DNA from 3 places in the Streptomyces sp. DSM 106670 genome. Region 3 is predicted to be linked to each of the others. Evidence: riboswitches for the same ligand, from Rfam matches in the RefSeq annotation. Region 3 holds a riboswitch; each other region holds the start of a gene.
What was found. A riboswitch is a leader RNA that binds a small molecule or an ion and turns the genes downstream of it on or off. The one in region 3 is predicted to bind cobalamin.
Positions count from the first base shown of each region.

Region 1: it holds a riboswitch for cobalamin, as region 3 does, so the genes downstream of both, ACSMXR_RS12645 (ABC transporter substrate-binding protein) here and metE (5-methyltetrahydropteroyltriglutamate--homocysteine S-methyltransferase) in region 3, are expected to answer to the same signal.
Region 2: it holds a riboswitch for cobalamin, as region 3 does, so the genes downstream of both, ACSMXR_RS01595 (ABC transporter substrate-binding protein) here and metE (5-methyltetrahydropteroyltriglutamate--homocysteine S-methyltransferase) in region 3, are expected to answer to the same signal.

Region 1 covers NZ_CM147704.1:2,850,049-2,859,796, reverse strand. The annotation lists gene ACSMXR_RS12685 (immune inhibitor A domain-containing protein) at 1-719, shown strand, start outside; gene ACSMXR_RS12680 (hypothetical protein) at 844-1,269, shown strand; gene ACSMXR_RS12675 (isochorismatase family protein) at 1,309-1,899, opposite strand; gene ACSMXR_RS12670 (nicotinate phosphoribosyltransferase) at 2,151-3,476, opposite strand; gene clpS (ATP-dependent Clp protease adapter ClpS) at 3,556-3,873, shown strand; gene ACSMXR_RS12660 (DUF2017 domain-containing protein) at 3,935-4,546, shown strand; gene ACSMXR_RS12655 (amino acid permease) at 4,890-6,344, shown strand; gene ACSMXR_RS12650 (M67 family metallopeptidase) at 6,480-6,902, shown strand; cobalamin riboswitch at 6,921-7,103, shown strand; gene ACSMXR_RS12645 (ABC transporter substrate-binding protein) at 7,142-8,128, shown strand; gene ACSMXR_RS12640 (FecCD family ABC transporter permease) at 8,125-9,165, shown strand; gene ACSMXR_RS12635 (ABC transporter ATP-binding protein) at 9,260-9,748, shown strand, end outside.
Region 2 covers NZ_CM147704.1:376,766-386,513, reverse strand. The annotation lists gene ACSMXR_RS01620 (beta-ketoacyl-ACP synthase 3) at 1-184, shown strand, start outside; gene ACSMXR_RS01615 (beta-ketoacyl-[acyl-carrier-protein] synthase family protein) at 168-1,424, shown strand; gene ACSMXR_RS01610 (acyl-CoA dehydrogenase family protein) at 1,499-3,511, shown strand; gene ACSMXR_RS01605 (acyl carrier protein) at 3,627-3,902, shown strand; gene ACSMXR_RS01600 (beta-ketoacyl-[acyl-carrier-protein] synthase family protein) at 3,899-5,131, shown strand; cobalamin riboswitch at 5,226-5,412, shown strand; gene ACSMXR_RS01595 (ABC transporter substrate-binding protein) at 5,473-6,519, shown strand; gene ACSMXR_RS01590 (FecCD family ABC transporter permease) at 6,516-7,610, shown strand; gene ACSMXR_RS01585 (ABC transporter ATP-binding protein) at 7,607-8,398, shown strand; gene ACSMXR_RS01580 (PRC and DUF2382 domain-containing protein) at 8,515-9,561, opposite strand.
Region 3 covers NZ_CM147704.1:7,059,261-7,069,008, reverse strand. The annotation lists gene ACSMXR_RS31310 (electron transfer flavoprotein subunit alpha/FixB family protein) at 1-385, shown strand, start outside; gene ACSMXR_RS31305 (lysine N(6)-hydroxylase/L-ornithine N(5)-oxygenase family protein) at 449-1,843, opposite strand; gene ACSMXR_RS31300 (pyridoxal phosphate-dependent decarboxylase family protein) at 1,914-3,437, opposite strand; gene ACSMXR_RS31295 (Imm49 family immunity protein) at 3,694-4,629, opposite strand; gene metE (5-methyltetrahydropteroyltriglutamate--homocysteine S-methyltransferase) at 4,757-7,081, opposite strand; cobalamin riboswitch at 7,247-7,462, opposite strand; gene ACSMXR_RS31285 (MFS transporter) at 7,494-8,894, opposite strand; gene ACSMXR_RS31280 (TetR/AcrR family transcriptional regulator) at 8,990-9,634, opposite strand.

The DNA.
Region 1 (9,748 bases), 4.2 Mb from region 3:
TGGACGCCTACGCGGGCAAGAAGGTCGACCTCCGCTTCCGCTACCAGACGGACGGCGGCGCGGGCGGCAAGGGCTTCGCGGCCGACGCCATCACCGTCACCGCCGACGGCGCCGAGCTCTTCGCGGACAACGCCGAGGGCGACGACAACGGCTGGACCGCCAAGGGCTTCTCGCGGATCGGCGAGTCCTTCACCCAGGACTACCCGCAGTACTACATCGCGGAGAACCGCCAGTACGTCTCGTACGACGAGACCCTGAAGGTCGGCCCGTACAACTTCGGCTTCTCCACCACCCGTCCGGACTGGGTCGAGCACTACTCGTACCAGACCGGTCTGCTGGTCTGGCTCTGGGACACCTCCCAGAAGGACAACAACACCTCGGTCCACCCGGGCCAGGGTCTGATCCTGCCGATCGACGCGCACGCCAAGCCGCTCAAGTGGAAGGACGGCTCGCTCCTGCGCAACAAGATCCAGCCGTTCGACGCGCCGTTCAGCTGGTACCCGAACAAGGGCTTCACGCTCCACAACGCGGACGTCCCGCTGAAGATCAAGCCCGCGCTGGGCAACCCGGTCTTCGACGACCGCAAGGGCACCTACTGGTACAAGGAGAACCCCACGGGCAGTGTCAAGGTTTCTGACACGAACACCCGCATCTCCATCGTGCACGAGCCCCTCAACGGCCAGACGATGACCGTCCTGGTCAGCCCCTCGGGTCGCTGATCAAGTAAAACCGCAGGTCAAAGCATGATCGGCCGTCGCCCTCTAGCGGGCGGCGGCCGATCGTGTTTAGGTGCGTCTTGTTCACATCCTTATTGACACGACGTCTCACGGGGGAGCGCGGAGCATGGCAGGCGGAGGTTTCTGCAGGTTGCCGAACGGCACGGTGGTGGTCGCCCTGACCCTGACCAGACCGGCCGACGGCACCGGATCCTGCGGCGGTACGGAAGCCGGGCCCGGAGCCCCGGTACGGGTGCTGGTGCACGCGGTGAACCGGGCGCGCGCCCTGACCAGGCTGCGCAATCTGGGGCTGCGGGCGGTCTATCTGCGCGGCAACGACCAGCCGCCGACGCCGGACGAGGTCACGGCGGTGCTGCACCATCCGGACGGGCTGCTCTGGCGGGCCGCGCCACCGGTGGACCCGCACGGGCGGCCCGGCGGCCTCGGGCGTCAGGCGGCCGGGCCGGTGTCGTCGTGCCAGGAGCTGTGGCACCCGATCAGGGCGCTGCTGGGCCCCGGCGGGTACGCCGGACCGGCCCGCCCGGCCGCGTAGGGCCCGGCGCGCGGGGTCCGGCGTACCCGCCGGGGTGGGCTACGACGCGACGACGGGAGTGCCGGAGAGCTTCACGCCCGCCGTACGCAGCTCCGTCAGGGCCCGCTCGGTGGTCGCCCCGGACACGCCCGCGGTCAGATCGAGCAGCACCTGCGTGACGAAGCCCTCACGGGCCGCGTCCAGCGCGGTGGCCCGCACACAGTGGTCGGTGGCGATGCCGACCACGTCGACCTCGGTGACCTCGCGGTCGCGCAGCCACTGGGCGAGGTGGGTCCCGTTTTCGTCGGAGCCCTCGAACCCGCTGTACGCGGCCGAATACGCCCCCTTGTCGAACACCGTGTCGATCGCTCCGGAGGCGACGGCGGGCGCGAAGTTCGGGTGGAAGCCGACGCCCTCCGTACCGGCGACGCAGTGCACCGGCCAGGAGTCGACGTAGTCCGGGTTCGGCGAGAAGTGGCCGCCCGGGTCGATGTGGTGGTCGCGGGTGGCGACCACGTGGCGGTAGGCGGGCTGGGCGTCGCCGATCAGGTCGGTGATGGCGGCGGCGACGTCGGCACCGCCCGCCACCGCGAGGCTGCCGCCCTCGCAGAAGTCGTTCTGAACGTCCACGACGATCAATGCGCGGTGCATGGCGGGTGTCCTTCGGTGGGGGCGGGAGCGGATGGGGGCGGGAGCGGAAGCTGGAGCGGTGCGGCCGGGATGGGGATGCCCGGGTGGATCCGAGGGTTCGAGCCTAGGCACTGGAACGTCACAATCAAGCCCGTCGGCCAAACCCCCGGTTCCGGACCCGGCCGGTCCGGACGGCCGGGGCCGCCCACCACGGGCCGCCCGAGCCGTTCCCGGGGGTTCTCCGGCGTACTCACCGGCGTGCTCAACCGTGCTCAGGCGTACTCGGTCGGGATCACCGGCTCGCCCCGCGACAGCTGGATCGCCGACATCGGCAGCTCCGCGCGCGCGGCCACATGCCGCTCGCGGACGGCCTCCAGGGGCTCCCGTACGACCACCTCGCCGCCGCGCACCAGCTCCACCAGCAGCGGCCGGCCGGCCGACGCGGGCACCGGGCCGGTGCCGATCACCTCGGCCTCGGCGACGCCGTGCTCGTCGGTCCGGCGCGCCGCCCACTTGCGACCGCCCTTCGACGACTTCGCGCCGAGCGACTTCTTCGCCACCGGCACCAGCGGAGCGTCCGGCTCCGCCGAGCCGGCGCGGGCCACCAGCTTGTAGACCATCGAGCAGGTGGGGTGCCCGCTCCCGGTGACCAGCTGGGTGCCGACCCCGTACGCGTCCACCGGTGCGGCGGCCAGCGAGGCGATGGCGTACTCGTCCAGGTCCGAGGTCACCACGATCTTCGTGCCCGTCGCCCCCAGCTCGTCCAGCTGCTGCCGCACCCGGTGCGCGACCAGCAGCAGGTCCCCGGAGTCGATCCGCACCGCGCCGAGCTCGGGCCCCGCGATCTCGACGGCTGCCCGGACCGCCTCGGCCACGTCGTACGTGTCGACCAGCAGCGTCGTGCCCCGCCCCAGCGAGTCCACCTGCGCCCGGAACGCGTCGCGCTCGGTGTCGTGCAGCAGGGTGAAGGCGTGGGCGCTGGTGCCGACGGTCGGGATCGCGTAGCGGAAGCCCGCCGCCAGGTCGGAGGTGGCGTCGAAGCCGCCGACGTACGCCGCGCGGGCCGAGGCCACCGCGGAGAGCTCATGGGTGCGCCGCGCGCCCATCTCGATCAGCCGGCGGCCCCCGGCGGCGGCCGACATCCGCGAGGCGGCCGCGGCGATGGCGGAGTCGTGGTTGAGGATGGAGAGGATCACCGTCTCCAGCAGCACGCACTCGGCGAAGGAACCCTCCACCCGCAGGATCGGGGAGCCGGGGAAGTAGACCTCGCCCTCCGGATAGCCCCAGATGTCGCCGCTGAAGCGGTAGCCGGCCAGCCATTCGAGGGTCGGCTCGTCGACGATCTCCTGCTGCCTCAGGAAACCGATCATCTCGTCGTCGAAGTGGAAGTTCTCCACCGCGTCCAGCACCCGCCCGGTGCCCGCGACGACGCCGTAGCGCCGCCCCTCGGGCAGCCGGCGGGTGAACGCCTCGAAGACCGAGTGCCGGTCGGCGGTGCCGGCCTTGAGGGCCGCCTGCACCATGGTCAGCTCGTACTGGTCGGTGAAGAGCGCGGTCGACGGAACGCCGACCCGTCGCCCGAGGTCCGCTGTGTTCATGGCTGGGATGCTACCCCCTATTCGTCAAAGTGACGAGATGTGGGGTCCGTTTGTGCGCCGGACCCGCCCGGGTGGCAGCATGGGACAGGTGAGCGTTGCTACCCCGCTAGAGATCGAACGTCCCGATTCGGCCGAGGAGACCTTCGCGGTCCCCGAGCCAGACGTCCCGTGGGTGACGCTCGTCCACAATGACCCGGTCAACCTCATGAGCTACGTGACCTACGTCTTCCAGGCCTACTTCGGCTACCCGAAGGACAAGGCCCACAAGCTCATGCTGGACGTGCACCAGAAGGGCCGCGCCGTCGTCTCCAGCGGGAGCCGCGAGGAGATGGAGCGCGACGTCCAGGCCATGCACGGTTACGGGCTGTGGGCCACCCTCACCCAGGACCGCAACTGACCCCTGCGAGCGTCACCGCCCCGCCCCCACCCGCCCCGCTCGACCCACCATCGGAGAATCCATGGCCGGCCATTTCGAGGCCACCCCAGGCGGCGGCGCGGCCGTCGCGCTCGACGAGGTCGAGATCTCCATCCTGCGCTCCCTCGTCGTCCAGCTGCTCGAACTGATCGGCCCGGGCGACCAGCCCGCCGAGGGCGAGGACCCGCTCGCCGCCCTCTTCGCCGAGGGCCCCAGCAAGCCGCCCTCCGACCCGGCGCTCGCCCGGCTCTTCCCGGACGCCTACAACGGCCCCGACCGGCCCGTCGACGGCGGAACGCCGGAGGAGGAGCTGCGCGCGCTGTCCGCGGAGTTCCGCCGCTTCACCGAGATGGACCTGCGCTCGCGCAAGCGCGACGACGCCGTCGCCGCCGTGCGCACCCTGGACGCGCTCTCGCCCGTCGGGGACGGCGGCGCGGTCCTCACCCTCACCGGCGACGAGTGCCGCAGCTGGCTGGGCACCCTCAACGACCTGCGCCTGACCATCGGCACCCGGCTGGAGGTCGCCGACGAGGACCAGGGCGAGGAGGGCTCCCTCTACCGCCTCCCGGACAGCGATCCGCGCAAGCCCATGGTGATGGCCTACCTCTGGCTCGGCGCACTCCAGGAATCCCTGGTCGAGACCTTGATGCCGTAGGCAGCCTCCGGAAAACAGGAGCCGCCCACCCCGCCGGGGTGGGCGGCTCCTGTTCGCTCAACGGACGCTCAGATCCGAGTAACGATCCACCCAAGTCATTCGGGTCATTCGTTCCGGTCGGGGCTTTATGTTCCCTTATGCCTGTGGTGTACACCACAGAATGTCCCACGGTGTCCCGTGACGGCCGTGATAAATCTTCACGACCGCCCGGGGACGCCACCCCTGTTCCCGGGGGCGCTACAAACCGGCCGAACGCCGGTCGCACTCCATCCATATCCGGGGGGATCAGGACCTGATCCGCAGCCTTTACGGCGCGGATCGGCGTGGAGAAAGGCGCACCACCATGACATCGGCGCAGGTCGACGAGGGACAGGTCGACAAGGGTCAGCCCGGCGGCAATGCCGGGGACGCCGGAGCCGGCGGCGAGGGATACCAGCGCGGTCTGGGAGCTCGCCAGATTCAGATGATCGCCATCGGCGGAGCCATCGGCACCGGGCTCTTCCTCGGCGCGGGCAAGGCCATCGACCGGGCCGGGCCCAGCCTCATCCTGGCCTACGTCATCGCGGGCCTGGTCATCTTCTTCATCATGCGGGCACTGGGCGAACTCCTCATGTACCGCCCCGTCTCCGGCTCCTTCTCGGAGTACGCCCGGGAATTCATCGGCCCGTTCTTCGGATTCGTGACCGGCTGGACGTACTGGCTCTTCTGGGTCGTCACCGGAATCACCGAAGTCACCGCCGCGGCCACCTATATGACGTACTGGTGGAACATTCCGCAGTGGCTGTCCGCCCTGGTGTTCACCGTCATTCTCTACGGCGCGAACCTGATCTCCGTGAAGCTCTTCGGTGAGCTGGAGTTCTGGTTCTCCATGGTCAAGGTCACCGCCATCATCGGCATGATCCTGATCTGCGCGGGCGTCCTCACCGTCGGATTCTCCGACGCCGGCGACACCGCGACCGTCTCCAATCTCTGGAACGACGGCGGCTTCTTCCCGAACGGCATCACCGGCACGCTCATGACGCTCCAGATCGTCATGTTCGCCTTCCTCGCCGTGGAACTCGTCGGCGTCACCGCCGGGGAGTCCAAGGACCCCAAGACCGTGCTGCCCAAGGCCATCAACACCGTGCCGTGGCGCATCGCCGTCTTCTACGTCGGCGCGCTCATCATGATCCTGTCGGTCGTGCCCTGGTCCACCTTCAAGCCCGGCGTCTCGCCGTTCGTGAAGGCCTTCGAGGAGATGGGCCTCGGCATCGGCGCCGCCATCGTCAACTTCGTCGTCCTCACCGCGGCGCTCTCCTCCTGCAACTCCGGCATGTACTCCACCGGCCGCATGCTCCGCGACCTCGCCCTCAACGGCCAGGGCCCCCGGGCCTTCACCAAGCTGACGAAGAACGGCCTGCCGCTGGTGGGCACCACGTTCTCCGCCGCCCTGATGCTCGTCGGCGTGTGGATCAACTACCAGTGGCCGGGCGAGGCGTTCAACTACGTCGTCTCCTTCGCGACCATCTCCGGCATGTGGGCCTGGATCATGATCCTGATCAGCCAGATCCGCTACCGCCGCATGGCCGACGCGGGCATGCTGCCGCAGTCCTCGTTCAAGGCCCCCGGCGCGCCGTACACCAGCTGGTTCGCGCTCGCCTTCATCGGCATGGTCATCGTGATGATGGCGATCGACGAGGACGCCAGGATCTCGCTCTACTGCGCACCGCTGTGGGCGCTCATCCTCTTCGTCTCCTACCGGGTGCTCCAGGCGCGCACCCCGGAGAAGACCGGGAAGGCCACCTCCGGCACCCACTGACCCGGGCGGCGGGCCCCACACCGCCCCCTTCCTCCCGGACCGCCCCGGCCTCCCCAAAGGCCGACGGCGTCCAGCATGCGGGCCGTCGCGTACCACCCACCGGTACACGGCGGCCCGCCTGCTTATCCTGGCGCCATGCTGACCATCACCCAGACGCTCTACGACCAGATCGTCGCCCACTCCCGGGCCGACCACCCCGACGAGGCGTGCGGAGTGGTCGCGGGCCCGGCCGGGACGGACCGGCCCGAGCGCTTCATCCCGATGCTCAACGCCGCCCGCTCGCCCACGTTCTACGAGTTCGACTCGGCCGACCTCCTCAAGCTCTACCGCGAGATGGACGACCGCGACGAGGAGCCCGTGATCGTCTACCACTCGCACACGGCGACCGAGGCCTACCCCTCCCGCACCGACGTGACGTACGCCAACGAGCCCGGCGCCCACTACGTCCTCGTCTCCACCGCCGACACCGACGGCTCCGGCCCCTTCCAGTTCCGCTCGTACCGCATCGTGGACGGCGAGATCACCGAGGAAGACGTGCAGGTCGTCGAGGCGTACTGAGCACCCGGGCAGCTCGCGGACCCACCGCACGGGTCTGGCACACTGCACCCCAGACCCGACCACAAGGCAGCAGGAACCAGGAAGCCGGTGCGAATCCGGCACGGTCCCGCCACTGTGACCGGGCCCCCTCCCGTACGGACTCCGACTCCGTGCCGGAGGGCGGCCCGGAAGCCAGGAACTGGCCCGCCGCCTTCTCGCATCGACCAGGGGACGCGGAAATCCCCCGGAGAGGCCCCGCCATGTCCCGGCGCACCCCCGCGCTCATAGCCGCCGCCGTGCTGCTCCCGCTCGCCCTCACCGCCTGCTCGGCCTCGGAGAGCGCCGAGCCCGAAGCCGCGTCCACGAGCGACGGCTTCCCGTACACCGTCAAGAACTGCGGTGTCACCACCACGTACCAGGCCCCGCCGAAGCGCGTCGTGACCATGAACCAGCACGTCACCGAGATCATGCTGGAACTGGGCCTGAAGAGCTCCCTCGTCGGCACCGCCTACCTCGACGACCAGGTCCTGCCGAAGTACGCGAAGGACTACGCCGCCGTCCCGGTCCTCGCCAAGGAGTACCCCTCCTACGAGCAGGTCCTCGCCGCCGACCCCGACTTCGTCTACGGCGGCTACGCCAGCGCGTTCGCGGCAGGCGACGGGCGCGGCCGCGAGGCGCTGAAGAAGTCCGGCATCGAGACCCGGCTGAACACCGAGAGCTGCGCCGAGGCCGACACCCCGATGGAGACCCTCTACGAGGAGATCCGCGAGGTCGGCCGCACCTTCGGCGTCCCCGACCGCGCCGAGGCCTGGATCAAGCAGGCCAAGGCCGACAACGCCGCCACCGCGAAGAAGCTGGCGGACCTGAAGCCGCTCCCCGTCTTCGTCTACGACAGCGGCGACAAGACCGCCTTCACCGCGGGCGGCAAGGGCATCGGCAACGAGCTGATCGAGCGGGCCGGTGGCACCAACGTCTTCGCCGACCTCGACAAGGCCTTCGGCGACGCCTCCTGGGAGAACGTCGTCGCCCGCAAGCCCGAAGCCATCGTGATCTACGACTACGGCTCCACCACCGTCGAACAGAAGAAGAAGCGCCTCCTGACCGACCCGGCCCTCGCCGACGTCCCCGCCATCAAGAACAAGCGCTTCGCGGTCATGCCGCTCTCCGACGCGGTCCTCGGCGTCCGCGTCCCCGCCGCCGTCGACAAGCTCGCGGCCCAGCTCCACCCGGCGGCCACCACCCCGTGAGCTGCCGCGCCTCCGCACCGCGGCGGCCGCTCGGTTACGTCCTGGTGCTCGGCGTCCTCGCCGCGCTGCTGGCCGTCGCCGTGCTCGCCGCCCTCGCCCTCGGCTCCGTCCGCATCCCGCCCGGCCAGGTCCTCGACATCCTGACCGGGCGGGCGGAGGCGAGCCCGTTCCGCACGATCGTCCTGGACGTGCGGCTGCCCCGGGTGCTGCTCGGCATCGTCGTCGGCGCCGGACTCGCCGTCATCGGCACCGTCCTCCAGGCCCTCGTACGCAACCAGCTCGCCGACCCGTTCCTCCTCGGCGTCTCCTCCGGAGCCTCCACCGGCGCGGTCCTGGTGATCGTCCTCGGCATCGGCGCCACCCTCGCCACCACCGTCACGATCCCCGCCGCCGCCTTCGCCGGAGCCCTGCTCTCGCTGCTGCTCGTCTACACCCTGGCGCGCGGCGGAGGCGGCCTCACCACCAACCGGCTCGTCCTCGCCGGGGTCGCCGTCTCCTACGTCCTGTCCGCCCTGACCAGCCTGATCCTGGTCACCTCGGCCCGCGCCGACCACCTCCAGGAAGTCCTCTACTGGACCCTCGGCGGCCTCGGCGCGGCCCGCTGGGACATGCTCGCCCTCCCCGCGATCACCCTGGTCGTCGGCACCGCCGTCCTCCTCACCCTGGCCCGCCCGCTCGACCTGCTCCTGGTGGGGGAGGAGGGCGCCACCGTCCTCGGCCTCGACACCGCCCGCTTCCGGGCCGCCGTCTTCGTCCTCGCCTCCCTGATGACCGGCGTGCTCGTCGCGTACAGCGGGGCCATCGGGTTCGTCGGCCTGATGGTCCCGCACATGGCCCGCATGGTCGTCGGAGCGGCCCACCGCGCGCTGCTGCCCGTGGTCGCCCTCGGCGGAGCGGTGTTCCTGGTCCTCGCCGACCTGGCCGCCCGGACGCTCGCCGCCCCGCAGGACATCCCGGTCGGCGTGCTCACGGCCCTGACCGGCGGCCCGTTCTTCCTCTGGATGCTGCGCCGCAGGCCCGAGGGAGCACCGGCATGAGGCTTCTTCCTGTCCGGACCGGCCGCACGACGCCCTTCCCCGTCCGGAGCGCCCGCACGACGACACACGTACGTTCCGCCGAGGGAGCCCACCCGTGACCACCCTGCGCACCGAAGGCCTCTCGTACGGGACCGGCGAGGGCCGCCATCTCGTCGACGCCGTCGACCTCACCGCCGCCGACGGCGAGACCGTCGGACTCGTCGGCCCCAACGGCAGCGGCAAGACCACCCTCCTGCGCTGCGTCTACGGCACCCTGCGCCCCACCCACGGCCGCGTCCTCCTCGACGGCGACGACCTCGCCACCCTCCCGGTGAAGGCCCGCGCCCAGCGCATCGCCACCGTCCCGCAGGACGGCCACGCCGGATTCGAGCTCACCGTCGGCCAGGTCGTCGCGATGGGCCGCGCCCCGCACAAGCGGTTCTGGGAGGCGGACACCGCCGCCGACACCACCCTCGTCACCGAGGCCCTCGCCCGGGTCGGCATCGCCGCACTCGAACCCCGTACGTTCGCCTCCCTCTCCGGCGGCGAACGCCAGCGCGCCCTGGTCGCCCGCGCCCTGGTCCAGCAACCCTCGCTCGTCGTC
Region 2 (9,748 bases), 6.7 Mb from region 3:
CTCCATCCCGCTGGCCCTGGCCGACGCGGCGGACGGGGGCCTCCTCCGCGCCGGCGACCGGGTGCTGCTCACCGCCTTCGGGGGCGGACTGACCTGGGGTTCGGCGGCACTTCGCTGGCCGGGTACCCCGCAGACCATTTCCACGGAAACTACGGAAGGAACACAGCATGTCGCTCCCCGCTGATCAGGGCACCGAGGCCGCTACCGGCACCGCCATCGCGGTGACGGGGGTCGGCCTGGTGACACCCGCAGGGGCGGACGAGCACAGCTTCTGGGAGGGGCTGTGCTCCGGGCACTCCACCGCCCGGCGGTGCGAGGAACTGGCCGGTCTGCCGGTCGACTTCGCCTGTCCGGTGGACGGCATCGACCTGGACGCGGCGGTGGGCGGCCGCTCGGTGTGGCGGATGGCCCGGTTCGTGAAGCTGGCCCTGGTGGCCGCCCGGCAGGCCGTCGCCGACGCCGGCCTCGACCCGGCACGGTGGGACGGCGGCCGGGTCGGCGTGGTGCTCGGCGTGGGCGTCGGCGGTGTTTCCGTGCTCGTCGACAACGCGGCCAAGCTGGCGGCCTCGGGCCCCGACGCGGTCTCCCCGCTGCTGGTCCCGATGATGATCCCCAACGCGGCGGCGGGCGAGGTCGCCATCGCGCTCAAGGCGGGCGGCCCGAGCCTCGCCCCCGCCACCGCCTGCGCCTCCGGGGCCACCGCCGTCGCCGTCGCCCGCGATCTGCTGCTCGGCGGCAGCTGCGACGTGGTGGTGGCGGGCGGCGCGGAATCGGTGCTGACCCCGCTGGTGGTCACCGCCTTCGCCCGGATGGGCGCGTTGTCCACCCGCACCGGCGACCCGGCGGCCGCGTCCCGCCCGTTCGCCGCCGACCGGGACGGCTTCGTCATCGGCGAGGGCGCGGCCATGCTCGTCCTGGAGCGCGAGGCCGGGGCCCGTGCCCGGGGCGGCCGCCCGCGCGCCCTGCTCACCGGGGCCGGTTCCAGCACGGACGCCCACCACCCCACCGCCCCGGCCCCCGACGGGCACGGCGCCCAGCGGGCGGTCCAGGCGGCGCTCGACCAGGCGGGCTGGACGCCGCGCGATGTCGACCACATCAACGCCCACGGCACCTCCACACCCCTCAACGACGCCATGGAGACCACCCTCATCTCCCGGCTCTTCCCGCACCGGCCGCCGGTGACCGCGCCCAAGGGCGTCGTCGGGCACACCCTGGCGGCGGCGGGCGCGATCGAGGCGGTGGCGACCGTCCTGACGCTGGAACGTTCCGCCATTCCGCCGATCGCCAACCTGGACGCGCTCCCCGACGCCTTCCCGCTCGACTGCGTGACCAAGGAGCCCCGCCACCAGCGGGTCGAGCGGGCGCTGAGCCACTCCTTCGGCTTCGGCGGCCACAACGTCGCCCTCGCCTTCCAACGCGCCTGATAAACGGGGGCATTTCGGGACGGCGGGGGGTGTCCTCGCCGTTCCTTGATCGTTACTGTGTTGTGACCGTCATGATGAACGACGCGGCCCCGCCGTCCACGAACGAGCTGCTCACCGCAGTGCTCTTCGGACCGAACTTCCGCCAGGAACACGGCTTCTGGCGGCGGCTGCTCACAACAGAACCGTTTCGCCGCCCCGGTGGCGGCACCCCCGACGAACGACTCGCCCTCTCTTACCACCGGATGCGCATCCTCAACAACGCGCTCGACAGCGGCGCGAGGCTGGCGGCCGACCCCCGGGCGCTGGCCGCCCTGCACGAATGGCTCGGCCCGGTCGACCCGGCGCTGACCACCGTGGCGGGCATCCACTACAACCTCTTCCTCGGCAGCCTCCTCGACCACGACGCGGACACTCTGCGGGACTTGTCGGACTTCCTCGCCCTGCGGCGCGTCGGCACCTTCCTCTGTACGGAGGTGGCGCACGGCAACGACGCGGCGGCCGTCGAGACGACCGCGACGTACGACCCCGGACGCGACGGCTTCGTCCTGCACACCCCGCACGCCGGGGCGCAGAAGTTCATGCCCAACACCAGCCCCGCCGGAGGCCCCAAGTCCGGTGTGGTGGCGGCCCGGTTGCTCGCCGACGGCGCCGACCGCGGGGTCTTCCTCTTCCTCACCCCGCTCACCGACGCCCACCGCGCCCTGCCCGGCGTACGGGTGCGGCGGCTGCCCGCCCGGATGGGCTCCCCGGTCGACCACTGTCTGACCTCCTTCGACCACTGCTTCGTCCCGCGGGAAGCGCTGCTCGCCGGACAGCAGGGGCGGATCGGCGACGACGGCCGTTTCCACAGCGAAATCCCCAACCGCAGAAGGCGGTTCCTCACCTCCATCGGCCGGGTCACCCCCGGCAAGCTCTCCATGAGCGCCTGCGCGGTCGGCTCGGCCCGGGTCACCCTGGCCATCGCCGTGCGCTACGCCGGTCACCGGATGATCTCCGGATCGCGCGCCGCGCAACGGGTCCCGGTGTACGCGCACCGCAGCCACCACGGGCCGCTGGCCGGGGCGATGGCCACCGTCTACGCGATGAGCCTGCTGCACCGCAGGGCCCTGGACCGCTGGGAGTCGGCCCCGGAGACCGACCGGGACGAGGCGGAGCGCCTGGTGGCCGTCGCCAAGGGGTGGATCACCTGGCAGGCGCGCGGCGTCATCGTCGAATGCCGTGAACGGTGCGGCGCCCAGGGGCTCCTGGAGAACAACGGCATGACCGAACTGTTCACCGGCATCGAGGGCGCGATCACCGCCGAGGGCGACAACCTCGCCGTGCACGCCAAGGCCGCCGCCGAGATGCTGTTCAGCGCCACCGCCGGGGAGGCGGACGCCGAGGACGGCCCCGGCGAGCTCGACGACCCCGCCTTCCTCGGCCGGCTCGTCGCGGCCCTGGAGAACCTCTGGTTCGCCCGGGCCCGGGAGCGGATGAGCGCCGCCCCGCCCGGCGACCCGCTCGGCCGCTGGAACGCCGCCTCCCCGGCCGCGCTGCGCGGCGTCGAGGCGTACGCCTACCGGCAGGCGGACGAAGCGTACGCCGAAGCCGTCGCCGCACTGCCCGAGGGTGAGGCGCGCGAGCGGCTGACCGAGCTGCGCAGGCTCTTCGCACTCCAGTGGATCGCCCGCAACAGCGGTGACCTGCTCGCCTCCGGACGGCTGACCGCCGATCAGGTCACCTTTCTGCCCGACGTGGTGGAGCGGGCGATCGCCGCGGTGGCCGCGCACACCCCCGCCCTGGTCGGGTCCTTCGCCCTTCCCGAGCGCCTGATGTCGGACTGGCCGATCGCCGGACCCGGTTACGCGGACGTCTACGACGACCCCGAGGGGCCCTGGCACCGGGGCCGCAGGGCGGGAATCCGGGGCCGCGCGGCGGAATTCAAGCGGCCCAACTGCGGCAGCAGGAGGCGCCCGCTGCGCGAGAAGGTGGCCGCGCTCGGCACCCGCGGGGTCCTGCTGGCGTACTGGGGAACCACCTCGATCCTCTCCCGATGGTTCGAGAAGCCGCAGGTGAGCGTAGACGAATCGGTTCGCCCCAAGGCGTAACCGGAAGATCGTCATCCAGTTATTTGGGGCGGTGGGTCGCTGCGTTCGGCCACCCGCCGTACGGGAAGACCCGAGCCGGCCAGATGCCGGTGAAACGCCGATGAGAGGAATCGCCATGAAGACCATCCACCCCAAGATCACCGAGGTACTCACCGGGACCTTCAAGGTGCCCGCCGCCGAGATCCTGCCGGAGTCCACCATGGACAGCCTGGAGATGGACTCGCTCGCGGTCGCCGAGTTCGCCGTCATCATCAAGGAGACGCTGGGCGTCGACGCGGACTCGGAGAAGCTGTACAAGGACGCCACGCTGGCCGACATCTCCGCGTACATCGACGCGGCCGTCGGCAGCGCGGCGGCCGATGCCACGGTGCCGGTGAGCAACACCCGATGAAGCGACCCGTCATCGCCGTCACGGGGCTGGGCATGATCACCCCGGTCGGCCACACCACCGACACCACCTGGGACGGAGTCTGCGCCGGGGAGTCGCCCGCCCGCACCGTCCCCGAACTGCACGGCTGCGCCGTCGACTTCGCCTGCACCGTCTCCGGCATCGACCTCGACGACGCGGTCGGCGGCCGGACCGCGTTCCGGATGGGCCGGTACGTCAAGTTCGCCGTCCTGGCCGCCCGGGAGGCGGTCGCCGACGCCGGGCTCGACCCCGAGCGGTGGGACGGCGCCCGGGTCGCCGTCGTGGTCGGCACCAGCAGCGGAGGATCCGCCGGACTCACCGAACAGGCCGTCGCCCTGGAGCGACGCGGCCCCGAGGCCACCTCACCCTCGGGCATCCTGCTGACCATCCCGAACATGCCCGCGGCCGAGATCGCCATCCGGATGAAGGCCACCGGACCCAGCCTCGCCCCGTGCACGGCCTGCTCGTCCGGGGTGACCGCCCTGTCCGTGGCCCGGGACATGCTGACGCTGGGCCACTGCGACATCGCCATCGCCGGGGCCACCGAGTCCATCGTGTTCCCGGTCGCGATGACCGGCTTCGCCCGCTCCGGCGCGGCGGCACCGCGGGACGGCGACCCCGCCCGCCTCTGCCGGCCCTTCGCCGCCGACCGGGCCGGAATCGTCATGGGCGAGGGCGCGGCCGTCATGGTCCTGGAGCGGGCCGAGGACGCCCGGGCCAGAGGCGCCTCCCCCCGGGCGCTGATCGCGGGCACCGGCGCCACCACCGACGCCCACCACCCCACCAGCCCCCACCCCTCCGGGGACGTGGCGCGGGCGGCCGTCGACGGCGCGCTGCGCGACGCGGGCTGGCGGCCCGAGGACGTCGACCACGTCAACGCGCACGGGACGTCGACCCCCCTCAACGACGCCACCGAAGCCGCCCTCATCGGCCGGGCCTATCCGCACCGGCCGCCCGTCACCGCCCCCAAGGGCGTACTGGGCCACTGCATGGGCGCGGCCGGCGCCATCGAGGCGGGCCTGACGATCCTCACGCTCCAGCACGGGATGATCCCGCCGATCGCGAACCTGGACGCCCCCGCGCCCGGGTTCGACATCGACTGCGTCACCAAGACCCCGCGCGAGGTGCCGGTACGGCGGGCCGTCAGCCACTCCTTCGGCTTCGGCGGCCAGAACGCGGTGATCGCCCTCCAGGCGCCGGACACGCCCTAAGTCCGCCCGGGCCGGTGCGGCGGGCCGATCCCGCGCCGCACCGGCCCCGCGCCCAGCGGCCCGCCGCACCGCGCCTGATCTGCGGGAAGCCGCGTGATAGCTTGCCGGGGCCAGTCGAACCCCAGCGACGGGGTCAGGGAATCCGGTGCGAAACCGGAACTGACGCGCAGCGGTGAGGGGGACGGGCGGGGCCACGGCCACTGGAGCACCCACCTGCTCCGGGAAGGCGTCCCGCCCGGACGAACCCGAGTCCGAAGACCTGCTGGCACCCGCGCCCGCACCGGGGCACGGGAACCGTACGACGGGCTCCGCGGCTGGGCCCAGAGACACAGAGGTCCTTCGTGCTGTCCACGGCCACCCCCGCCCCGATACGTACCGCCGCCCTGCTCGCGGCGGGACTCCTCCTGCTGACCGCCTGCGGCGGGGGCGAAAGCACCGGGGCCGCCGACGGGAAGAAGACCGAGGGCTTCCCGCTCACCCTCCAGAACTGCGGGCGCACCGTCACCGTGAAGGCCCCGCCCCAGCGGGCCGTCTCCGTCGACCAGGGGTCGACCGAGATCCTGCTCTCGCTCGGCCTCGCCGACCGGCTCGCGGGCACCGCCACCTGGAGCGACCCGGTGATGAAGGGCCTGGAGAAGGCCAACGCCGGCGTCGAGCGCATATCGGAGAACCGGCCCTCCTCGGAGAAGGTCCTCGACAAGGAACCCGACTTCCTCAGCGCCTCCTTCGCCTCGACCCTCGCCAAGGGCGGCGTCGCGCCCCGCGAACAGTTCGAGAAGCTCGGCGTCCCGACCTACATCTCACCCGCCGACTGCGTCGGCAAGGACAACAGCGGCAGCGGCGACGGAGCCCGTACCGCACCGCTGACGATGGACAGCGTCTACACGGAAGTCCGCGAACTGGCCCAGGTGTTCGGCGTCCCCGAGCGTGGTGACGCCCTGGTGAAGAAGCTCCGGGCCCGCGTCGACAAGGCCACCGAGGGCGTCGACGCCTCCGACGCCTCCCTCCTCTACTGGTTCTCCGACTCCAAGGCCCCCTACCTCGCGGGCTGTTGCGGCGCCCCCGGCGTCATCACCAAGGAACTCGGCGCGAAGAACGTCTTCGACGACACCCACGACGAATGGCCCCAGATCAGCTGGGAGACCGTCGCCGACCGCAACCCCGACGTCCTGGTCATCGGCGATCTGAGCCGTACGACGCAGACCGCCGAGAGCGCCGAGAAGAAGATCGAGTTCCTGGAGTCCAACCCGGTCACCAAGACGATGGACGCCGTCAAGAACCGCCGTTACGTGCTGCTCAGCGGCCAGGCCATGAACCCCACCATCCGGACCGTCGAGGGCCTGGAGCGCGTCGCGGCCGGACTGCGCGACTTCGGGCTCACGGGGTGAGCACCGATAGCCGTACGGCCGTGAAGGCGGCCGACGCGCCACCTGGCACCGCCCGCCCGGACGGTCCCGGCCGGGGCGGCGTGCCGCTCACCGTGCTGCTGTGGGTCGGCGGCCTGCTCCTCCTCCTGGCCTCCGTCGCGGTCGCCGTCACCATCGGGCCCGCCCGGATCTCCGTGCCCGACGTCTGGTCCGCCGTCGCCGCGCACCTCGGGTTCGGCGCCAGTGACCTCAGCCCGATCCGGGACGGCATCATCTGGAACCTCCGCATGCCCCGCACCCTCCTCGCCGCCGTGTGCGGCGCGGGGCTCGCGGTGTGCGGCACGGTGATGCAGTCCCTGCTGCGCAACCCGCTCGCCGACCCCTTCGTCCTCGGCGTCTCCTCCGGAGCCTCGACCGGGGCGGTCGTGGTGGTCGTCCTCGGGGTCGGCGGGGGAGCGGTGTCGCTGTCGGCCGGGGCGTTCGTGGGGGCCATCTGCTCGTTCGCCCTGGTGCTGCTGCTCAGCCACACCCTCGGCGGCTCCACCGACCGGGTCGTCCTCTCCGGCGTCGCCGCGATGCAGCTGTTCTCCGCCCTCACCTCCTTCGTCGTGATGACCTCCGCCGACGCCGAGCAGACCCGCGGGGTGCTGTTCTGGCTCCTCGGCTCGCTCAGTGGCGTCGGCTGGAGCGAGGTCGTCCTCTGCTCCGCCGTGCTCGCCGTCTGCCTGGTGGTCTGCCTGGCCCACGCCCGTACGCTCGACGCCTTCGCCTTCGGGCAGGACGCCGCCGCAGCGCTCGGCGTGAACGTCGCCCGCACCCGGATCGTGCTGCTCTGCACCACCGCCCTGCTGACCGCCGCCGTGGTCAGCGCGGCCGGGGCGATCGGCTTCGTCGGCCTGGTCCTGCCGCACGCGGCCCGCGCCCTCACCGGCTCCGGGCACCGGCGGCTCCTGCCGGTCACCGCACTCGCCGGGGCGATCTTCCTGGTGTGGGTCGACACCCTCGCCCGGACCGTCCTGGACCCGCAGGAGGTACCAGTCGGCGTCGTCACCGCGCTGATCGGCGTCCCCGCCTTCGTCCTCGTCCTGTACCGCACCCGGAGCACGTCATGAGCCGAACCACGCACGGTTCCGGAGGCCTGCGGGCCGAACGGGTCGGCCGGGAGGCGGGCGGCCGGCTCATCCTCGACGGCGTGGACATCGCCCCGCCGCCCGGCTCCACCGTCGGACTCATCGGCCCCAACGGCTCCGGAAAGTCCACCCTGCTGCGGATCCTCGCGGGCCTCCTCGCCCCGGCCACCGGTGTCGTCACCCTGGACGGGAACCCCCTCGCCGGGCTCGGCCGCCGCACCGTCGCCCGCCGGATCGCCGTCGTCGACCAGCACGCGGTCACCCAGGTCGACCTCAGCGTCCTGGACGTCGTACGCCTCGGCCGCATCCCGCACCGCCGCGCCTGGTCCGCCCCCGACCGCACCGACGAGGACGCCGTCGCCGAGGCACTGCGGCGCACCGGGCTCACGGACCGGTCCGGCCAGTCCTGGCACACCCTGTCCGGAGGCGAACGCCAACGCGTCCAGATCGCCCGCGCCCTGGCCCAGCAGCCCCGCGAACTCCTCCTGGACGAACCGACGAACCACCTCGACATCCAGCACCAGCTGGACCTGCTCGCTCTGGTCGCCGAACTCCCCGTCACCAGCGTCGTCGCGCTGCACGACCTCAACCTCGCCGCGATGTTCTGCGACCGGATCACCGTGATGAAGGCCGGCCGGGTCGTCGCGGGCGGCACCCCGGCCGAGGTCATCACCGGCGAACTCATCGAGGACGTCTACGGGGTCCGGGCGGTCGTCACCCCGGAAGGCCCCGACGGACGCCCCTCGGTACGGTTCCTGCCGCGCCGCTGACCGGCCGGGCGGCAGCGGAAACGCCCCCGGACAGCCCGCCGGGCGGACCCGTGTACGAGTCCGCCCGGCGGCCGAGGACGTGGGAGCGGCCGTATGGCCACCTGAGGAGGTGCTGGTCAGCGGCGTCGCCCCTGGCCGAACTCGCCACCGGCGTCCTTGCCGGTGCCCATGTCCTTGCCGTCCGCGTAGTCGATCTTCTCCTTGCGGATCTCGGCGGAGACTTCCTTCTGCTCGGTGACCCGGTTGGTCTCCAGCCGGACCCGTTCCACCGGCACGGCCTCCTTGCGCACGGTGGCGCGCTCCGCGTGCAGGGTGACCTCGACGTCCTGCTCACCGAGGTCCGTCGTCCCGACGGTCTTCTCGCCGGGCTGGAGCGGTTCGCGGACCACGCGGACCTCTTCGTGGGACACGGGCACGGTCCGGGTGACCTCCTCGGTCACCACGTACTTGTGCAGCCGCGCCCTGCCGCTCTCGTACTCCTCCTTGCCGACGTGCAGCTGCTCCTCGGAGCGGATCATCTCCTCCTTGCCGCTCATGTCGGCCGCCCGGGACGTGCCCGCTCCGGCGCCCGCCAGCGGGCGTTCCGTGGCGGAAGCCTCCGTGTCGCGGTGCCTGCCCGTACCGCTGCCTGCTCCTGCCATGCCCGCAGCTCCTGTCGTTCCCGCGCCGGCCATCCCGGCGCTCGTCCCGGTCGTGGTCGCCTTCCCGGTCGCCTTGGCTCCGGGGGCCGTTCCGGCCGCGCCTGCCGCACCCGCGGCACCGGCCGCGCCCATCGCCCCGGTCCCGGCGGTGGTCGGCGCGTCCATGCCGGCCGACCGGTTGTCGCCGAGGTTGCCGGACTTCCTGGTCAGGCCGTAGTGCCGGTACAGCTCTTCCTCCTCCGCGACGGAGAGGTGCGCGTCCGCGTCCACCCGCGGCGCGTCCTTGACGCTGTCCTTCGGATGGGCGACGTGCAGGTCGGAGCCCACTCGACGGGCTCCGGCGAGCGGGACGAAGCTCTCCTTCATGCCGAACAGACCGGTCTTGACCGTGACCCAGTCGGGCTTGCCGGTGTCGTCGTCGACGTACACCCGGCCCACACTGCCGACCTTCTCGCCGTCGTTGTCGTACACGGTCAGACCGTCGAGTTCTCCGGAATCCGTGAAACCGTCAGCGGCTCCCATAACCGATTCCTCCTCTCGGGCACGCCCTGTGGTTGGCTCCACCGGAGGTGGCGCGTCCGGATTCCATCGCGCCTCACCCGCATGCACGCTGCAACCGCCCGCTTGCCCGGATCTAGGTCCCCGAAGGCCCGGTGCGGGGCCTTGGCCCCGTGCGGCGGTGCCGGGCCGCCCCGAAAGCTGTTAGGCC
Region 3 (9,748 bases):
GCGCCCTGAGCTGACCGAGGCGGCGATCGTGGTCTCGGGTGGGCGTGGGGTCAACGGGGCGGAGAACTTCCCCGTGATCGAGGCGCTCGCGGACTCCCTGGGTGCCGCGGTGGGTGCGTCGCGTGCGGCGGTGGACGCGGGCTGGTATCCGCACACCTCGCAGGTCGGGCAGACGGGTAAGTCGGTCTCGCCGCAGCTGTACATCGCTTCGGGTATCTCGGGGGCGATCCAGCACCGGGCGGGTATGCAGACCTCGAAGACGATCGTCGCGATCAACAAGGACGCCGAGGCGCCGATCTTCGAACTCGTCGACTACGGCGTCGTCGGCGACCTCTTCGCCGTCGTTCCCCAGCTCACCGAAGAGATCAACACCCGCAAGGGCTGACCTTCGGCGAACAGAACCGCTCCGGGCCGCACGGTGAACCCACCGTGCGGCCCGTCCGCGTTCTCAGCGTCGTTCTTCTTCGGTCGCACATGACGCCGTGTCGACGTCCTCGCGGTCCTGGGCTCCGAGGCCGAACGTGGTGAAGGCCGTGCGCTCGGGCAGCGGATAGAACTCCTTGCCCGTCAGCGCGTTGACGATCACGGCGGAGCGCCAGGCGGCCAGGCCCAGGTCCGGTGCGCCGACGCCGTGCGTGTGCCGTTCGGCGTTCTGCACGAAGACGGAACCGGCGATCTCCGGTGCGAGGACGAGCCGTTGGGCCGCGTCGACCTGCGGACGCCCGGCCCCGTCGCGGACGATGTACGGGTCGAGAGCGGCGAGCAGGGTGTCGACGGGGCGCTCCCGGTAGCCGGTGGCGAGGACGACGGCGTCGGTGACGAGCCGGCCCCGCGTCTCCTGCTGGCCGTGCTCCACGCTCAGTTCGATGCGCCCCTCCCCGGTGGTGGCCGCGCCGGTGACCTCGATGCCGGGGGTCAGTGTGACGTCGGGCCAGCCGCCGCCGAGGCTGCGCCGGTACAGCTCGTCGTGGATGTCTCCGAGCGTGTCCCCGCTGACGCCCTTGTACAGCTGCCACTGCCGGGGCAGGAGCCGGTCCCGGGTGGCCTGCGGAAGTCCGTGGAAGTAGCGGGTGTAGTCGGGGGTGAACTGCTCCAGGCCGATCTTGCTGTACTCCATGGGCGCGAACGCGGGCGTACGGGCCAGCCAGGTCAGCCCCTCCGCCCCCTCGGGCCGGGCCCGCAGCAGGTCCAGCAGGACTTCGGCGCCCGACTGGCCCGAGCCGACGACGGTGATGTGACGGGCGGCCAGCAGCCGGTCCCGCTGGGCGAGGTAGTCCGCGGAGTGCAGCACGACGGCAGCCGGATCCTGGACCAACTCCCGCAGTGGCTCCGGTACATGCGGTGCCGTGCCGACGCCCAGGGCGAGGTTGCGGGCGTGGGTGAGCCCGGTCGACAGGGGCTTCCCGTCCGGGTCCAGCCGGGTGAACTCCACGGCGAACGCGCCCTGTCCGGGGTCCCAGGCCACCGTGTCGACGCGGTGGCCGAAGCGGGTGGCGGGGAGTTCGGTGCTCACCCAGCGCAGATAGCTGTCGAACTCGGAGCGGTGGATGTGGAAGCGCTCGGCGAAGTAGAAGGGGAAGAGCCTGCGGCGGATCTTGATGTAGTTGAGGTAGGACCAGGGGCTGGTGGGCTCGACCAGGCTCACCAGGTCGGCCAGGAACGGTACTTGGAGGGTCGCTCCCTCGATGAGCAGCCCGGGGTGCCAGTGGAAGGCGGCGCGCTGTTCGTGGAAGACGGTGCGCAGGCCCGGTACACCGTCGGCGAGCGCGGCGAGCGAGAGGTTGAAGGGCCCCGCCCCCACTCCCAGAAGATCGAGGGGCGGCGTGCGCGGTCCGGGCGTCATCGGGTTCCTCCGGCGGGGGTCACGGGGGCGGCGGTGGGTCGTCCCGGGCGAGTCGTGCGCATCGTCGACATCATGGCGACAGCCTTTCCGCCCCGGGGGCTTGGGTACCTTCGGCCGCCGGGGCTTCGCTCACGGCACGGTCCGCCGCCGCTGCGACCAGGTCGAGCAGCGGAAGCAGGTCGGCCGTCGCGGCGTTCGGGTGCAGCAGGGTGGCCTTCAGCCACAGGCGACGCCGGCCGTCGCCGTCCTCCGCCACCGCCCGGCCGAGCACGGCGCGTCCCTCGGCGAGCAGGATCCGCCGGACGGCGGCGACCACGGCGTCGCCCGCCTCCTCGGGCAGCGTGTCGGCCACCGTCGGCCGGAACAGCACGGTGCTGATGCCGATCCCGCCGGGCCGACGGCGCAGTGCGGGTCGCGCGTCGACGGCTTCGCCGAACTCATGGGCCGTCCGCACGCAGTGCTCCACCAGATCGCCGAGTCCCCGGCGGCCGAGCGCCCGGAAGGTGACCGCCATCTTCAGGGCGTCGGGGCGTCGGGTGGTGCGGATCGAGCGGCCCAGCAGGTCCGGGAGTCCGGCCTCGGTGTCGTCGTCGGCGTTGAGGTAGTCGGCGCGCAGGGACAGCGGCGTGAGCATCCCGGCGTCCGCGACGGCCAGCACCCCGGCGGCGACCGGCTGCCAGCCGAGTTTGTGCAGGTCGAACGTTACGGAGGCGGCGTGCTCCAGGCCCGCGAGCAGTGGGGCCAGCCGCTCGCTGAACAGCAGCGGACCCCCGTACGCGGCGTCGACATGGAGCTGGGCCGTGTGCCGTTCGGCGATCCGGGCGATCTCCGGGAGCGGGTCGATGCGCCCCTCGTCGGTGGTCCCCGCGGTGGCGACGACCAGGAGCGGCGTTCCGGCGAGGCCGGTCAGGGCACGGTCGAGGGCGTCCAGGTCGATCACGCCGTCGCGGCAGGCCACGACCGTGGGGGCGGGCAGTCCGAGCATCCAGGCGGCGCGGTGGACGCTGTGGTGGGCGTTGGCGCCGGTCACCACCCGCAGCGGACCGGGCGTCGCCCGTTCCCGGGCGAGGAGCAGGGCGACGAGGTTGGACTCGGTGCCGCCGCTGGTGATGAGCGCGTCGGGGGCGGGGGCCGTCGGGTGGACGAGCCGGGCGAGGGCGGCCGTGGTCAGCTCCTCGATCACCCCGGCCGCGGGTGCCTGGTCCCAGGAGTCCATCGAGGGGTTGAGTGCCGCCCCCGCCAGGTCCGCCGCGACGGCCACGGCGAGCGGCGGGCAGTGCAGATGGGCGACGCAGGCGGGGTCGGCCGGATCGGCGGCCCCTTCCGCGACCGCCCGGACCACGTCCGCGAGCGCCACCTCGGGGCCGACGCCCTCCTCCGGCAGCACCGGGGAGCAGAGGGCGCGGGTGCTCAGGGCCACCGCCCCGGGCCCTCCGGCGGGCAGCGGGCCGCCCCGGGCCCGGGGTGCGTCCTCCAGTGCGTCCAGGACGATCGCGGTGAGGTCCCGCAGCCGCCCGGGCCCGTCCGCACCGCCCGCGAGGAGGCCCGCCCGTACGCCCTGTGCGCCGGGCGCCGACGGCGTACCGGCGCTCACACCCCACGCTCCAGGGGCGGTTCACCGGACGGCGGGAGGTGAGCAGGTGGCATGGCGAAGCCCTTCGGTCAAAGTGCGCGGCGGGGTCGGGCGGGAGCGGTGTCCGCACGCAGGGCGGTACCGGGGGCGGGAAAGAAGATCCACCACCGGATATCCGCTGGTTAGGCTAACCTAACTTCGAGGGTGCGCAGGACGGCGGCCCGCCGGGCCATGGAGGCTACTTCGCTTACCAGGGGCCCGGGTTGCCGGGTCCCACCTACGCCGCCCGGCGCAACGCGTCGGTGGTTCCCAGCAGTTCGGGCGGCAGGTAGCGGGAGCGGACGCCGAGTTCCCATCCGTGCACCTGCACCGCGAGCGCGGCCAGGGCGAGGGCGTCGAGCGGCAGCAGGCTGCGGGGCGCGGGAGCGGGCCCCTGGTTCTCCCGGTAGGTGTCGAGCCGGTCCGCCAACGCCGCTTCGAACGCGTGCTGTTCGTCGTCGAGGAGGATGCGCAACAGTCGCTGATCGGGGGTCGGTTCGCCCACCGCGTCGAGCGCGGCGGCGGCCTGTGCCCGCTCGGCCGCATCGGGCTTGCGCAGCGTCACGGTGGGCCGGTGGCGGGGCTGGGGTCCCTCCGCCTCGGCCAGGTACAGGCACAGGGCGTCCATCGCGGCGAGGTCCGCCGGGTCCGACACCGAGTCGAACCAGGAGTGCGGAACGCCTTCGTGGATCTCGGGCGCGTAGTCGTGGAGCAGCTCCAGTCCGATGACCCGCTGCCAGTCCCATACCAGCCCGCTGACCAGGGCGACGGCGAACGTGTCCATCCAGGTGCGGGCGGAAGGGGCCGGCGCTCCGTCGGAGGTGACGGCGGCGCTGAAGGATCTGTAGGGCATGTCCTTGGTGCTGAGTTCCTCGCCGATCAGCGGGAAGAGGATCTCCTGTCCGCCCTCGGGGAAGCAGCCGACGCTCATCTCCCCCAGGTGGCACTCCGCCGCCGTGCGCAGCGCGGCGCGTGCCACATCGTCGAGTGCGGCCCCCCGCCCGGTGCGGGCGGCGACATGGTCGAGCAGTTCCCCGGCCAGTTCGCGCATGCGCCGCGGGGCCGGGTCGTCGTAGCGCATTCCGTGCCACCGGCCCGCGGTGCGCCCGACGATGCCTTCCGACGCCTCGTCCAGCCGCCGGGCGTCCACCTCATGACACGTCACTTCCCGCACGCACCCCGCCCTTTCGTGATCTTCGATCCGGAAGCGGCACGCTATCAGCGGGCTCGGACATGGCCCGGGCCCGACGGGTACGGCCCGGTGCGGGAGCGGCGGTGGCCGCTCCCGCACCGGGCCGCGATCACGCCGCTTCGGTGGGCAGCTCCGCGCGGATCTCCCGCGCGGCGGCGACCAGGTTCTCCAGGGAGGCCCGGGTCTCGGGCCAGCCACGGGTCTTCAGGCCGCAGTCGGGGTTCACCCACAGGCGCCCGGCCGGAATGGCCTCAAGTCCCTTGCGGAGCAGGGCCGCCGCCTCTTCGGCGCTCGGGATGCGCGGGGAGTGGATGTCGTAGACGCCGGGTCCGGCCTCACGGGGGTAGCCGTGGGCGGCCAGTTCGCGGGCGACCTGCATGTGGGAGCGGGCCGCCTCCAGGCTGATGACGTCGGCGTCGAGGTCGTCGATGGCCTGGACGATGTCGCCGAACTCCGCGTAGCACATGTGGGTGTGGATCTGGGTGTCCGGCCGCACCCCGGCGGTGGCGAGCCGGAAGGACTCGGTCGCCCACTCCAGGTACGCGGCGTGCTCGGCGGTCCGCAGCGGAAGCGTCTCGCGCAGTGCGGGCTCGTCGACCTGGATGACCGAAGTGCCGCTCGCCTCCAGGTCGTTGACCTCGTCGCGCAGGGCGAGGGCCACCTGGCGGGCGGTGTCGCCGAGCGGCTGGTCGTCCCGGACGAAGGACCAGGCGAGCATGGTGACCGGGCCGGTGAGCATGCCCTTGACGGGGCGCTCGGTGAGCGACTGCGCGTACGTGGTCCAGCGCACGGTCATCGGCTCGGGGCGCGAGATGTCGCCCGCGAGGACCGGCGGGCGGACGTAGCGGGTGCCGTAGGACTGCACCCAGCCGTGCTGGGTGGCGAGGTAGCCGGTGAGCTGCTCGGCGAAGTACTGCACCATGTCGTTGCGTTCGGGCTCGCCGTGCACCAGGACGTCGAGTCCGGCCTTCTCCTGGAAGGAGAGGACCTCGCGGATCTCGTCCTTGATCCGGTCCTCGTAACCGGCCTCGTCGATACGGCCGGCCCGCAGGTCGGCCCGCGCGGTGCGCAGTTCGGTGGTCTGCGGGAAGGAGCCGATGGTGGTGGTCGGCAGCAGCGGCAGCCCGAGGTGGGCGCGCTGGGCTGCGGTGCGTTCGGCGTACGGCTGCGAGCGGCGGCCGTCGGCGTCGGTGATGGCCGCCGTACGCGCCCGGACGGCCGGGTCGCGGGTGATGGCGGCGTCGGCGCGGGAGGCCAGGTCGGCCCGGTTGGCGGCGAGTTCGGCGGCGATGGCCTCGGTGCCGTCGGACAGACCGCGCGCCAGGACCACGATCTCCTGGGTCTTCTGCTTGGCGAAGGCGAGCCAGCGGGCGATCTGCGGGTCGATGTCGCTCTCCGCCCCGGCGTCCAGCGGGACGTGGAGGAGGGAGCTGGAGGCGGAGACGTCGACGTGGTCCGCGAGGCCGAGGAGCGTGCCGAGGGTGGCGAGCGACTTCTCGTAGTCGTTGATCCAGATGTTGCGGCCGTTGACGACTCCGGCGACCAGGCGCTTGCCGGGCAGTCCGCCCGCCGCCGCGAGGTCGTCGAGGTTTCCGGCGCCGGACTCGGTGAAGTCGAGCGCGAGACCGTCGACGGGGGCCTTGGCCAGGACCGGCAGCGCCTCGCCGAGCCGCCCGAAGTAGGAGGCGACCAGCAGCTTCGGCCGGTCGGCGAGTCCGCCGAGCTCGCGGTAGGCGCGGGCCGCGGCGTTCAGCTCGGCCGGGGTGCGGTCCTGGACGAGGGCGGGCTCGTCGAGCTGCACCCATTCCGCGCCGGCCGCCCGGAGGTCGGCGAGGACCTCGGCGTACACGGGGAGCAGCCGGTCCAGCAGGGTCAGCGGCTCGAAGTCCGCGGCCACACCGGGGGCCGCCTTGGCGAGCAGGAGGTAGGTGACGGGGCCGACGAGCACCGGGCGCGGGGTGTGGCCGAGCGCGAGGGCCTCCTTGAACTCCGCGACCTGCTTGGCGGAGTCGGCGGCGAACACCGTGTCCGGGCCCAACTCGGGCACCAGGTAGTGGTAGTTGGTGTCGAACCACTTCGTCATCTCCAGCGGCGCGACATCCTGCGTGCCGCGGGCCATGGCGAAGTAGCCGTCGAGGGCGTCGGCGCGGACCGCTTCGCGGTGCCGCTCGGGGACAGCGCCGACCATGACGCTGGTGTCCAGGACATGGTCGTAGTACGAGAAATCACCGGTCGGCACTTCGTGGACGCCGGCCTCGGCGAGCTGCTGCCAGGTTCCCCGGCGCAGTTCGGCGGCGGTCTGCCGGAGGGTGTCCGCGGTGACGCGGCCCTTCCAGTAGCCCTCGATGGCCTTCTTCAGTTCACGGTTCTGACCCTGGCGGGGGTAGCCGTACACGGTGGCCCGTGCTGCCGCGGCTGCGGGCTTCGCTGTCACGTGACTCTCCTTCGCGAGCGTGTCTGCTGTGCAGATCCCGGGACGGGACGCGAACACGAAGGGATGACGCATCGGGCGGACGCCGGGACACCTGGAACCGTGTCCGTCCACCTGATGGTTACGCCGACCCGCCCACGAGGTCACCGAGATCTCCGCACGCGAACGGTCGCGTGCGGGCAGCGGGCAGGTCTTCGGACTCGCGGGCACGTCTGCCGGAGGCAGACACCTAATGGCCGTCGCTTCCCAGACCCGGCCGGGCCCAGTGCGTATGACGGCGGTCGTTCCCACTCACCGCTGCGGGGCAGTCCCGGATTCCCACCGGGTTCCCTCTTACGACACCCCATCTGGCGGACAGGGCGAACCAGCTGCACCGGTCACCCTAAGGGGGCGACCGCCGGGCGCACACCGTTGTTCACACTTCGGACGGTGATGTGAGACACGGGGCGGCGGTTTCCGGCCGTCCACGGTCCGCGTCGCCCGGGGGCGGTCCGGTGCGCCGGCGCGTGCCCGGCAGCAGCGCCGCGGGGACCAGCGCGAGCGCGGCCGTCGCGGCGAGCACCAGGAGCGCCGTGCCCATCGCCCCCTCCCACCGTTCCGCCTGTCCGGCCCCGGCGGCGGGCAGCAGACCGGCGGCGACGGCGATGCCGAGGACGGGTCCGATGTTCACGGCGGTCTGTTTGAGGCCGCCCACCACTCCGGCGTACCCGGGCGGCGCGTCGCCCACCACCGTGCCGGTGGCGGTGACCATCACCGTGGCGTACCCGGCGCCCAGCACGGCGAAGGCCGCGCCCGTCGCCACGGGTCCGGTGGTGCTGTCGGTGCCGGCCAGCCAGCCGATGCCGAGGACGACCAGCAGGGTGCCGCCGAGCGCGGTGGTCCGCGCGCCGAGTACGCGCAGCAGCCGCCCGGCGACCGGCGCGCCGACGATCATCAGGGCCGTCATGGGCAGGGCGCGCAGGGCGCTGTCGAGCGGGGCGAGGCCCAGCGCGTACTGCAGGAAGTACGTGCTGACGAACAGGGCGCCGAACAGGCCGCTCGCGGTGAACAGCAACATCGCCATGGAGGCGGTGACCGGTACGGACCGTGCGACCGCCGCCGGTACCAGCGGATCGCGGCTGCGGCGTTCGTGGCGGACGAGGACCGCCGCGACGGCGGCCGAGCAGAGCAGTCCCGCCACCGTGCGGCGGTCGGCCCAGCCGTGGAGTTCCACTTCGGCGAGGGCGTTCACCAGGAGGGCGAGCGCGGCCGCGAGCAGGAGGCCTCCGCCGATCTCCGGGCGGCGGCCCGATGTCCGTACGGCGGTGTCCTTCGGGACGCGGGCCGCCAGGCAGAACAGGCCGATCAGGAGCGCGATGGGCACGTTGACGACGAAGACGGACCGCCAGCCGAACCGCGCCACCAGGAAGCCGCCGAGCAGCGGACCCGCGGCGGCCGCCACTCCGATGGCGCTGGTCCGCAGGGCGACCGGCAGGCCGAGCCGGTCCGGCGGGTAGACCTGGCGCAGCAGGGCCAGCGTCGCCGGCTGCAGCAGGGCTCCGAACACTCCTTGTACGGCGCGCAGCGCGATGACCCAGCCGACCGAGGGCGCCACGGCGATGCCCATGGACGCGGCCCCGAAGCCGAGCGATCCGGTCAGGAGCAGTCGGGTGTGGCCGTACCGGTCCCCCAGCCGTCCGGCGAGGACGAGAAGACTCGCCACCGCGAGGAGGTACGCCGTACTCGTCCACTGCACCTGGGCGAGGGGCGCGGAGAGGTCGCGCTGAAGGCTGGGCTGGGCCACGAAGAGGACGGAGCCGTCGAGCGCGACGATCATCGCCCCGGCGACACTGCCCGCGAGGGCGAGGCGGGGCCGGGCGGGGGCGGTCGCGGGGCCGGTCGACGGGGGTACGGGCGGGGGCGCGGGTACGGTCACGGTTTCGCCGGTCCGAGGTGGGCGTCGACGGTCCGGGCGATCAGCGGCGCGAGGCTCTCGCGGGCGCGCGGGTCGCCCGGTGAGGGGGCGTCGAGGGTGAGGGAGAGGCTTCCCCAGCTCCACAGTTGGGCGATGCCGTGGACGTTCGCCCAGAGGGCGGCGGCCACGACGTCCGGGGCGGGCTCGGGCCCGGCGGACGACGGCCGGGCGGGGTCCTGCCGGTGCCGGGCGACCAGGGCGACGAGCGAGGCGAACAGCGGGAGGGTCTTCTCGCGCAGCCTGGGCCGCCCGTCGGCCTCGTCGCCGCCGTCCAGCAGGTCGTGGCGGAACATCAGCTCGAACATCGGGCGCTGCTCGACGGCGAATCCGACATAGCCCTCGACCAGGAGGCACAGCTGGGCGCGCGGGTCGCCGTCCGGCCGGAGCGAGGTGTCGAGCCGGTCCTTCAGGGCGTCGAATCCGCGCCCCGCGATGGCGGAGAGCAGCGAGCGGTGGGTCGGGAAGTGGCGGCGCGGCGCGCCGTGCGAGACACCGGCACGACGGGCGATCTCCCGCAGCCCCAGCGCCGCGATCCCCTCGGCCGCCACCATCTCGACGCCGATGTCCACCAGTCGTTCCCGCAGCGGGATTTCGTCTTCCATGAAGAACTTCTAGCACCATCGAGTAGACAGTGTCTACTCGATGGGCGGGGAGCGCCACGGGCGTTCCGCATCCGTTCCGCCGTTCGTCACGCGCTCCCTGACCACCGGTCAGGT